2 regions of the Variovorax sp. GW821-FHT09B01 genome follow, and region 1 is predicted to be linked to the other one. Evidence: predicted binding sites of a transcription regulator. Region 1 holds the regulator's gene; the other holds the start of a gene.

Region 1 (5,419 bases):
CGGCCGCTGCAGCAGCGATTTTGCAGTCTGGCGGGAGAAGGGTTTCCCCGGTGTTTCTCGGGGAGGCATGCGGGCGCCGGCGCGACGGGGTTTCGCCGCGCCGTTCAGGCTGGCCGGCGACTGCGGTCGATGCTCACGCTGAGCACGATGGCGACCAGCAGCAGCGCGAGCCCGACCCAGCTCATCCAGTGCATGGCGTCGCGCGCGAGCAGCCAGCCGCCGAGCGCGGCGCCGAAGGCCTGGCCGATGTAGATGCCCGAGCTGTTGAGCGCCACCGAGCCCGGCGCCAGCGCGGGCGCCAAGCCCACCAGTCGTGCCTGCTGGGCCGAGTTGGTCGAGAAGCAGCCCAGGCCCCAGGGCGAGACCACCACCGCGATCCAGAACAGGCTGTCCGCCAGCGGCCAGAGTGCCAGGCTCAATGCGATCAGGCCCGTGGTCGCGAGCACCATGCGACCGGCACCCGCGCGGTCGATGATGCGGCTCACGACCATGTTGCCCAGCAGGCCGCAGACGCCGAACCAGCCCCACATCAGGCTCAGCGCCGTGGCGTCGGCGCCGAAGCGCTGCTTGAGGATCGGGCCGAAGTAGCTGAACAGCACGAACTGGCCCGCGCCCTGCAGTGCGGTGATCGACACGATGCCCATCAGCACCGGGCTGCGCAGCACGCGCGCCCAGGCCGCGGCCGTGAGCGCCGCCGGCCGGATGCCGCCGGGCAGCGTGAGCCATACCGAGACCGCGCTCACGACGCTGAGCGCCGAGATCGCGAGGAAGGCCGCGCGCCAGCCGAAATGGCCGCCGATCAGCGCGCCGATGGGCAGGCCCAGCACCGAGGCCATCGACCAGCCGAGGAAGACGAAGGTGACCGCACGCCCGCGCTGCTCGGGCGGCACCAGCATGCCGGCGCAGGCGGCGGCCTGGGGCGTGAAGATGGCCGGCGCGATCACCGCGAGCATGCGCACGGGCAGCAGGGCGCCGAAGCTCGGCATGAAGACCGACACCGCGTGCCAGGCCGCGTACCAGAGCATCGTGAGGGCCAGCAGCCGACGCCGGTCCCAGCCGGCCACCGCGGCCGCGAGCAACGGTGCGCCGAGGCAGGTGACGAAGGCCGCGGCTGTGATCAACTGCCCCGCGGTGGCGGCACTGACCTCGAGCGAAACACTGATTTCATTGAGCGTGCCCGGCACCACCATCACCCCGGTGCCGATCACGAAGTTGCCAGCGAGCAGCGCCCAGAGTGCGCCCCGTGGCGCTGGCTGGCTCACGGCTTCACCGCCGGACCTGCAACGCGCCGGGGTTGACGATGTTGGTGGGGTTGCCCTTGATGAAGCTCACGACGTTGTCGAAAGCCTGGCCGAAGTACATCTCGTAGCTCTCCTGCTCCACGTAGCCGATGTGCGGCGTGCAGATGCAGTTCTCGAGGCGCAGCAGCGCATGGCCCTGCAACGGCGGTTCGCTCTCGAACACGTCGATCGCCGCCAGGCCGGGGCGGCCGCGGTTGAGCGCGGCGAGCAGCGCATCGGGCTCGACCAGCTCGGCGCGCGAGGTGTTGACGAACAGCGAGGTCGGCTTCATGCGCGAGAGGTCCTCGAGCGTGATCAGGCCGGTGGTTTCGTCGTTGAGCCGCAGGTGCACGGACAGCACATCGGCCATCGCGAAGAACTCCTGGCGGCTCTGCGCCACCTGGAAGCCATCGGAGCGCGCCTTGGCGCAGCTCGCCTCGCGGCCCCAGATCACGACCTGCATACCGAAGGCCTGGCCATAGCGCGCCACGAGCTGGCCGATGCGGCCGTAGCCCCAGACGCAGAGCGTCTTGCCCTTGAGCACCGAGCCGAGCCCGAAATTGGGCGGCATCGAGGCCGACTTGAGTCCCGACTGTTGCCAGGCGCCGTGCTTGAGGTTGCTGATGTACTGGGGCAGCCGGCGCATCGCCGACATGATCAGCGCCCAGGTCAGTTCGGCCGGGGCCTGCGGCGAACCCGAGCCCTCGGCCACCGCCACGCCACGCTCGGTGCAGGCGGCCACGTCGATGTGGCTGCTGACGCGGCCCGTCTGCGAGATCAGCTTGAGCTTGGGGAGTTTCTCGATCAGCTGGCGCGAGATCTGGCTACGCTCGCGGATCAGGACGATCACATCGGCGTCCTTGAGTCGCACCGAGAGTTGACCGATGCCCTTGACGGTGTTGGTGTAGACCTTGGCTGCGTAGGCATCGAGCTTCGAAGCACAGTGCAGCTTGCGCACCGCATCCTGGTAATCGTCGAGGATCACAATATTCATGGCATGCCATTGTGCCTCGCAGCATGGAATCGGCGCGCCGTTGAACGTTTGGATACGGCCCCTGGGCCCCGAAAGAGGTGAAAACGGGGGCAAAGGCAGGAGAAGCAGGGGCAAAGGCGGGCAAAGGGGCGAGGTCGGCACTGCCTTCCCGACAGGGTTGAACAAACCGGCTGCTATGGTTTCTTCACACCCCTGAGCCTAGACCTTGCGCGTTCACGTGATCGAGCGACTGCGTGAAACGCTGGGCCGATGCTCTCAGTGCAGGTGCACGGGGCGGGGCGCCACGGCGGCGGCTTCGAGTGCCTCGAGCGCAGCGAGGCGGTCGAGCTCGGCGCACACATCCGCCATCCGGCCCGAAATCACGACGCGGTTGCTGTTGCGCGCGCCGCCCTGCTGGCGGTCGACGACGCGCACCACCCGCAGCGGACGCGAAGGCGCCTGCGCGACGGCTGCGGCCGTGACGGCGTTATGTCCGCTGTCACCGCGTGCCGTGCACGACGGCCGTACCGACACATAGCGCAGCTCGCTGGCGCACAGGTCGTCATCGCGACGGTGTGCGGGGCGGGCGGGCAACCAGCGGCTCGCGAGCGACTGCAGCGGCATCCAAAGATCGACGAAGGTGAGGAGGGCGATTCCCATGTGAACTCCAAGAAGGTTTGAGGTTGAACACAGGCAGGATTCGTTGTCATCGGGCGCAGCAGGGTGATGGCGACAAAGCGCCATACGCCCGCCACCTGCAGCGACCGGATGGGGGATGCGTGATGCGGATCCGCGAAACGGCTCGGCGATGCAGACCGCCGGGCCGGCTCGGCAGGCCTACATCAGCATGGTGTTTCGGATCAGGCCGACCGCGAGGCCTTCGATTTCGAAGGGCTCGCCGGGTTGGACCACGATGGTCGGGTAGTCGGGGTTCTCGGCATGGAGCTCGATCACCTGCTTGTTGCGCTTGAGGCGCTTGACGGTCACTTCGTCGCCGAGGCGCGCCACCACGATCTGGCCGTTGCGCGCTTCCTTGGTGGCCTGCACGGCGAGCAGGTCGCCGTCCATGATGCCGGCGTCGCGCATCGACATGCCACGCACCTTGAGCAGGTAGTCGGGCTGGCGCTGGAACAGCGTGTTCTCGACGTAGTAGGTCTGGTCGACATGCTCTTGCGCGAGGATCGGCGAGCCGGCCGCGACGCGGCCGATGAGCGGCAGCGCGAGTTGCGCCATACCGGGCAGCGACAGAGAGAACTGGCTGTTGCGCGATTCGGCGAGCGAGCGCAGGGCATCGCCCTTCAGGCGGATGCCGCGCGAGGTGCCGCTCACGAGTTCGATGACGCCCTTGCGGGCCAGCGCCTGCAGATGCTCCTCGGCGGCATTGGCGGAGCGAAAGCCCAGCTCGCTCGCGATTTCGGCACGAGTGGGCGGCGCCCCGGTACGGGCAATGGCGCTCTGGATCAGATCGAGGATCTGCTGCTGGCGGGCGGTAAGCTTCACGGCGAACTGCATGGTGGTTCCTTGCGGCACTGGCTGAACATCCAGTACCTGTATTTTTAACCAGTTTTTCAAAGTTGGCAAGCCATGGTGAATTCATCCCTCTCGAATCCGCGGTGCGTGGTGGTGCTCGGCACCGGCGGCACCATCTCGGGCCGCGCGGCGAACAGTGGCGACAACATCGGCTACACCGCCGGCGAGGTGGGCGTGGCCGACCTGCTCGGCGGCATCGAGGCGCCCGCTGGCGTGACGCTGGCGGCGGAGCAGGTGGCGCAGGTCGACAGCAAGGACATGTCCTTCGCGATCTGGCGCGCGCTGGCGCTGCGCTGCGCCCACTGGCTGGCGCAGCCCGACGTGGCCGGCGTGGTGGTCACCCATGGCACCGACACGCTCGAGGAGACCGCCTTCTTCCTCCAGTCGGTGCTGGCGCCGCGCAAGCCCATCGTGCTGACCTGCGCCATGCGCCCGGCCTCCGCGCTGTCGCCCGACGGTCCGCAGAACGTGCGCGATGCGATCGCCGTGGCCGCGACACCGGGCGCGCAGGGCGTGACCGCGGTATGCGCGGGCACGGTGCTCGGTGCCTTCGACGTGCAGAAGGTGCACACCTATCGGCTCGATGCCTTCGACGCGGGCGACGCGGGGCCGGTGGGCTACGTGGAGGAGGGCGAGGTACGGCGCATGCGTGACTGGCCGGCTTCGGAAGCAGGCGTAGCCCTCGGCCGTCTTCCCGAGGACGAGGCCGCATGGCCGCGCGTGGAGATCGTGATGAGCCACGCGGGCGCGAGCGGCGCGTTGATCCATGCGCTGCGTGCCGATGGCACGGCGGCGTCGCCTCTGCACGGCCTCGTGCTGGCGACCACCGGCAACGGCACGCTGCACCATGCGCTCGAGGCAGCGGCGCTCGAGGCGCAGGAGGCCGGCATCGCGGTGCTGCGCGCCACCCGCTGCACGCAAGGGCGCATCCTGCCCAAGCCGGGCGACCGCCTGCGCGATGCGGGCGCGCTGACGCCCGTCAAGGCGCGCATCGCGCTGACGCTCGAATTGCTCTGAAGTCGGGATGCCAAAGAAAAAGCCGCGTGCGGGCCTCGAGGCCCGCACGCGGCTTGCGATTCGAGCCGAGGATCAGCTGCTCAGTGCGGCCAGTGCACGTTGCGTGATCTCTTCGACCGTGCCCACACCCTGGATGGCGCGGTACTTCGGCGCGGCGGCCGGATCGGTCTTGGCCCAGGCCGAGTAGTAGTCGACCAGCGGACGGGTCTGCTGGCTGTAGACGTCGAGCCGCGTGCGCACGGTCTCTTCCTCGTCGTCCTTGCGCTGAATCAGTTCCTCGCCGGTCAGGTCGTCCTTGCCTTCGACCTTGGGCGGGTTGAACTTGATGTGGTAGGTGCGTCCCGAAGCCGGGTGCGAACGGCGGCCGCTCATGCGTTCGATGATGTCGCTGAAGGGCACGTCGATCTCGAGCACGTAGTCGAGCTTGACGCCCGCGGCCTTCATCGCGTCGGCCTGCGGAATGGTGCGCGGGAAGCCGTCGAACAGGAAGCCTTCGGCGCAGTCGGGCTGGGCGATGCGTTCCTTCACTAGATTGATGATGAGGTCGTCGCTGACCAGCGCACCCGCATCCATCACGGCCTTGGCCTGCAGGCCCAGCGGGGTGCCGGCCTTGACGGCA
Region 2 (5,419 bases), on a different contig from region 1:
CACGCTCTATCCCAAGCTGTCGTTCAACGGCCTGCGCGACTTCGTCGCCGTGGCGCGCCTGGGCTATGCGCCGCTGGTGCTGGTGGTGCCGGCCAGCGCGCCCTACAAGAGCGTGCCCGAGTTGCTCGCGGCCGCGCGCGCCAAGCCCGGCGACATGAGCTACGGCTCGGCCGGCAACGGCAGCTCGGGCCACCTGGCCGGCGCGCTGCTGGCCTCGGTCGGCAAGTTCGATGCGCTGCATGTGGCCTACAAGGGCGGCTCGCCCGCGCTGGTCGACCTGATCGCCGGGCGCACCTCGTTCATGCTGCTGAACCCGCTCGAGGTGCTGCCGCACATCCAGTCGGGCCGGCTGCGCGCGCTGGCGGTCAGCGGCGCCCAGCGCGCGCCGATGCTGCCGAACGTGCCCACCATGGCCGAGGCCGGCCTGCCGAACTTCGACGCCAGCGTCTGGTGGACGCTGCTCGCGCCGGCCGGCACCGCGCCCGAGGTGGTCGCCAAGCTCAATGCCGAGACGCGCAAGGCGCTGGCCGATGCCGGCACGCGCGAGAAGCTGGGCGCGCTCGGCGCGGTCATCACGCCCTCGAGCCCGCAGGAGGCCGCGGCCTTCCTCAAGAGCGAATCGGCCAAGTGGGAGCAGGTGATCCGCGCGGCCGACATCAAGGCCGACTGAGCACGGCGTCGACCTCATGATCATCGACTGCCACGGCCACTACACCACCGCGCCGGCCGCGCTCGAGGCCTGGCGCCGGCGCCAGGTCGAGGCCTTCGGCACGGGGCGGCCCGCGCCGGTCGCGTCCGAGCTGCGCATCGGCGACGACGAGCTGCGCGAATCCATCGAAGGCAACCAGCTGCGGCTGATGGACGAGCGCGGCATCGACCTCACCATCTTCAGCCCGCGCGCGAGCTTCATGGCGCACCACGTCGGCGACTTCGCCGTGTCCTCGACCTGGGCCGCGATCTGCAACGAGCTGTGCCACCGCGTGAGCGCGATGTTTCCCGAGCGCTTCGCGGGCGCGGCCATGCTGCCGCAGTCGCCGGGCGTGCCGGTCGCCTCGTGCATCGCCGAACTCGAGCGCTGCGTGCGCGACTACGGCTTCGTCGGCGTCAACCTCAATCCCGATCCCTCGGGCGGCTTCTGGAACAGCCCGCCGCTGACCGACCGCCACTGGTATCCGCTGTACGAGAAGATGGTCGAGCTCGACGTGCCGGCCATGATCCACGTGAGCACCAGCTGCAACGCCTGCTTCCACACCACGGGCGCGCACTACCTCAATGCCGACACCACGGCCGTGATGCAGTGCATCCAGGGCGACCTGTTCGCCGACTTCCCCACCTTGCGCTTCGTGATCCCGCACGGCGGCGGCGCGGCGCCCTACCACTGGGGGCGCTTTCGCGGGCTGGCGCAGGAGATGAAGAAGCCGCCGCTCGCGCAGCACCTGCTGAAGAACCTGTTCTTCGACACCTGCGTCTACCACCAGCCGGGCATCGATCTGCTCGCGCGCGTGATCCCGGTCGAGAACATCCTGTTCGCCTCCGAGATGATCGGCGCCGTGCGCGGCATCGATCCCGAGACCGGCCACTCCTACGACGACACGCGGCGCTACATCGAAGCGGCCGCGCTGAGCGCCGACCAGCGCGCGCAGGTCTACGAAGGCAATGCGCGCCGCGTCTTTCCGCGGCTCGATGCGCAGCTGAACGCGCGCGGCCAGCGGTTCGATCCCTCGTCCCATTCCACGCAAGGAGCCCGTCATGCATGAACTCGGCGTCGTCCATCGCCACATCGAGCGCGCCGACGCGCAGGTCGTCGACGCCCTCGCGGCCCTGGGCTCGGCCACGGTGCACGAGGCCATGGGCCGGGTCGGCCTGCTCGCGCCGTACATGCGGCCGATCTATCCGGGCGCGCAGGTCAGCGGCAGCGCCGTCACCGTGCTGCTGCATCCGGGCGACAACTGGATGCTGCATGTCGCGGCCGAGCAGATCCGCCCCGGCGACATCGTGGTGGCGGCCGTCACCGCGCCGAGCAGCGACGGCTTCTTCGGCGACCTGCTGGCCACCAGCTTCCAGGCCCGCGGCGCGCGCGCGCTGGTGATCGACGGCGGCGTGCGCGACGTGCGCACGCTGCAGCAGATGGGCTTTGCGGTCTGGAGCAAGGCCATCAGCAGCAAGGGCTGCGTGAAGGCCACGCTGGGCTCGGTCAACATCCCGGTGGTCTGCGCCGGCATGTCGGTGCAGCCCGGCGACGCGATCGTGGCCGATGACGACGGCGTGGTCTGCGTGCCGCGCGCGATGGCCGCGGCCACGCTCGAGAAGGCGCGCCAGCGCGAGGCGCTGGAGACGTCGAAGCGCGAGAAGCTCGCGAGCGGCGTGCTCGGGCTCGACATGTACGACATGCGGCCGGCGCTGGCGGCGGCGGGGCTGCGCTACATCGACTGAAAGGGCGCGGCGGGCAATGCCCGACCCGCGCGCATGGCCGCAGGGCCATCGGGGCGACGGGACGGTTAACATCTGTATAAACGTACAGTGTTTCCCGCCCACCTCATGGACCTCCAGCACAAGCTCGCCATCCTGGCCGATGCCGCCAAGTACGACGCCTCCTGCGCGTCGAGCGGCTCGCAGCCGCGCGACTCGGTGGGCGGGCGCGGCATCGGCTCGACCGAGGGCATGGGCATCTGCCACAGCTATGCGCCCGACGGCCGCTGCATCTCGCTGCTCAAGGTGCTGCTGACCAACCACTGCCAGTACGACTGCCTCTACTGCGTGAACCGCGCCTCGAGCAACGTGCCGCGCGCGCGTTTCCGCGCCGACGAGGTGGTGCAGCTCACGCTCGATTTCTACCGCCGCAACTGCATCGAGGGGCTGTTCCTCTCGAGCGGCATCGTCAAGTCGCCCGACCACACGATGGAGCAGGTGGTCGAGGTCGCGCGCTCGCTGCGCGAGGACCACGACTTCCGCGGCTACATCCATCTCAAGACCATTCCCGATGCCAGCGACGAACTGATCGCGCGCGCCGGCCGCTATGCCGACCGGCTCAGCATCAACGTCGAGATGCCGACCACCGAGGGCCTGCAGGCGCTGGCGCCCGAGAAGGACGAGAGCGCGATCCGCCGCTCGATGGCGCGGCTGCGTTTGCAGATCGACGACACGCGCGAGGAGGCGCGCCGCGTGGTGCCGATCCGCGCGCTGCCGGGCGCGACGCCGGTGGCCGCGAAGCCGCCGCCGTTCGCGCCCGCGGGCCAGAGCACGCAGATGATCGTGGGCGCCGATGCCACCGACGACCGCGCCATCCTCGCGACCAGCGCCACGCTCTATGGCGCTTATCGGCTGCGCCGCGTCTACTACTCGGCCTTCAGCCCGATCCCCGATGCGGCGCGCGCGCTGCCGCTGGCCGCGCCGCCGCTGCTGCGCGAGCACCGGCTCTACCAGGCCGACTGGCTGATGCGCTTCTACGGCTTCGAGCACGGTGAGATCGTGGCCGAGCGCGACGGCCTGCTGCGGCTCGACGTCGATCCCAAGATGGCCTGGGCGCTCGCGCATGCGGAGCGTTTTCCGGTCGATCTCAACCATGCGCCGCGCGAGCTGCTGCTGCGCGTGCCGGGCCTGGGCGTGAAGGCGGTCGAGCGGCTGCTGCAGGCGCGGCGCGTGCGCCGCGTGCGCGCCGACGACCTGCGGCGGCTGCACGTGCCCGCGCGCAAGGTGCTGCCCTTCGTGGTGGCCGACGGGCACCGGCCCGCGGCCGGGGCGATGGCGGCTTCCGCGCGCGCCGAGCCGGCGCAGCAGGCCTCGCTGTTCTGAGCGCCATCGCGATGCAGGTGCGGCTCGACGATGCGGTCGACCTCGACGGTTTCCGGCGCCGCGCGCGACAACTGCTGGCCGATGGCGTGCCGCCCGAGCGGGTCGAGTGGGGCGTGGCGCGGCCCGATGGCGGGGAAGGCCTGTTCGGCGATGTGCCCGAGCAAGCGGTCGCACCGTCGACCGCGGCGTTGCAGCCCGTGCCGGCGGCCTTCGTCGCGCTGTGCGCCGACGTGATCCTGCACCGCGATCCCCAGCGCTTCGCGCTGCTCTACCGCCTGCTCTGGCGCCTCGCGCACGAACCCGCGCTGCGCCACGATCCGCTCGACGCCGACATGATGCGGGCGCAGCGCATGGCCAAGGCGGTGCACCGCGACATCCACAAGATGCGCGCCTTCGTGCGCTTCACGCAGGTCACGGACGACGATGGGCTCGAGCGCCACGTCGCATGGTTCGAGCCCGAGCACCGCATCGTCGAGGCCAATGCCGACTTCTTCGCGCGCCGCTTCGCGCAGATGCGCTGGGCCATCCTCACGCCCGAGCGCTGCGTCGAATGGGATGGCCATGCGCTGTCGTTCCGCGCCGGCGCCGACCGCCGCGAGAAGCCGCCGCCCGATGCGGGCGAGCAGCTCTGGCTCACCTACTACGCCCACATCTTCAATCCCGCTCGGCTCAAGTTCGCGACGATGCAGCGCGAGATGCCGCGCCGCTACTGGCACAACCTGCCCGAGGCCGCGCTGATCCAGCCACTGGCCGACGCGGCCGATGCGCGCAGTCAATCGATGATCGAGGCGCCGGCCACGCCCGCGCGGCGCATCCGCGCGCCGATGGCGCTGCACCCGCTTCCGGCCGAGGGCGCGATGCCGGCCGACCTCGGCGAACTGCGCGCGGCCACCCATGCCTGCCGCGCCTGCCCGATCGGCGCGCAGGCCACCCAGGCCGTGTGCGGCGAAGGGCCGCTCGCGCCGCGCCACATGCTGGTCGGCGAGCAGCCCGGCGACCAGGAGGACCTCGCGGGCCGGCCCTTCGTCGGCCCGGCCGGCCAACTGCTCGAGCGCGCGATGGCGCAGCTCGGCTGGGCGCGCGAAGGCGTCTACCTCGCCAACGCCGTGAAGCATTTCAAGTACGAGCTGCGCGGCAAGCGGCGCATCCACAAGACGCCGGGTCAGCGCGAGGCCGAGGCCTGTGCCCATTGGCTCGATGCCGAGATCGCGCTGGTGCGGCCGCAGTCGCTGGTCGCGCTCGGTGCCACGGCGGCGCGCGCGCTGCTGGGCCGGCCGGTGGCGGTGCAGGCCGAGCGCGGCGCCTGGCTGCACGAGCGCGCGGACGGGCGGCCGGTGTTCGTCACGCTGCACCCGTCGGCGCTGCTGCGGCTGCCCGACGAGGAGCGCGAGGCGGCCCATGCGCGCTGGCGCGAGGAACTGGCCCGCGCGCGCGACACGGCGCCCGTGGCCTGAAGCCCGCCGGGCTCAGGCGTCCGGCGCTTCCGTGCGGCGTTCGGCCGGCACCAGCTCGGCCATGGCCTGCATCAGCATGGCCGCGGTCACCGGCTTGAACAGCACCGGCACGCCCGAGGCGCGCACGCGCTGCAGCCGCTCGGGCGCGGTCTCGCCGGTGATCAGCAGCATCG

What was found. Region 1 encodes LexA, which represses DNA repair genes until DNA is damaged. Its sites were predicted from a motif close to ACTGTATNNNNATACAGT; they were not measured.
Region 2: a site for LexA is predicted at 2,505-2,522, ahead of AC07RV_RS22885 (putative DNA modification/repair radical SAM protein). Genes of this name have one in related genera too.

The regions. Positions count from the first base shown of each region.
Region 1 covers NZ_JBWKPQ010000002.1:307,644-313,062, forward strand. The annotation lists gene AC07RV_RS08605 (MFS transporter) at 105-1,262, opposite strand; gene AC07RV_RS08610 (D-2-hydroxyacid dehydrogenase family protein) at 1,267-2,274, opposite strand; gene AC07RV_RS08615 (hypothetical protein) at 2,530-2,913, opposite strand; gene lexA (transcriptional repressor LexA) at 3,091-3,765, opposite strand; gene AC07RV_RS08625 (asparaginase) at 3,838-4,800, shown strand; gene adk (adenylate kinase) at 4,873-5,419, opposite strand, start outside.
Region 2 covers NZ_JBWKPQ010000008.1:164,974-170,392, reverse strand. The annotation lists gene AC07RV_RS22900 (Bug family tripartite tricarboxylate transporter substrate binding protein) at 1-670, shown strand, start outside; gene AC07RV_RS22895 (amidohydrolase family protein) at 687-1,757, shown strand; gene ligK (4-carboxy-4-hydroxy-2-oxoadipate aldolase/oxaloacetate decarboxylase) at 1,750-2,433, shown strand; gene AC07RV_RS22885 (putative DNA modification/repair radical SAM protein) at 2,539-3,792, shown strand; gene AC07RV_RS22880 (UdgX family uracil-DNA binding protein) at 3,804-5,246, shown strand; gene AC07RV_RS22875 (ATP-binding response regulator) at 5,259-5,419, opposite strand, start outside.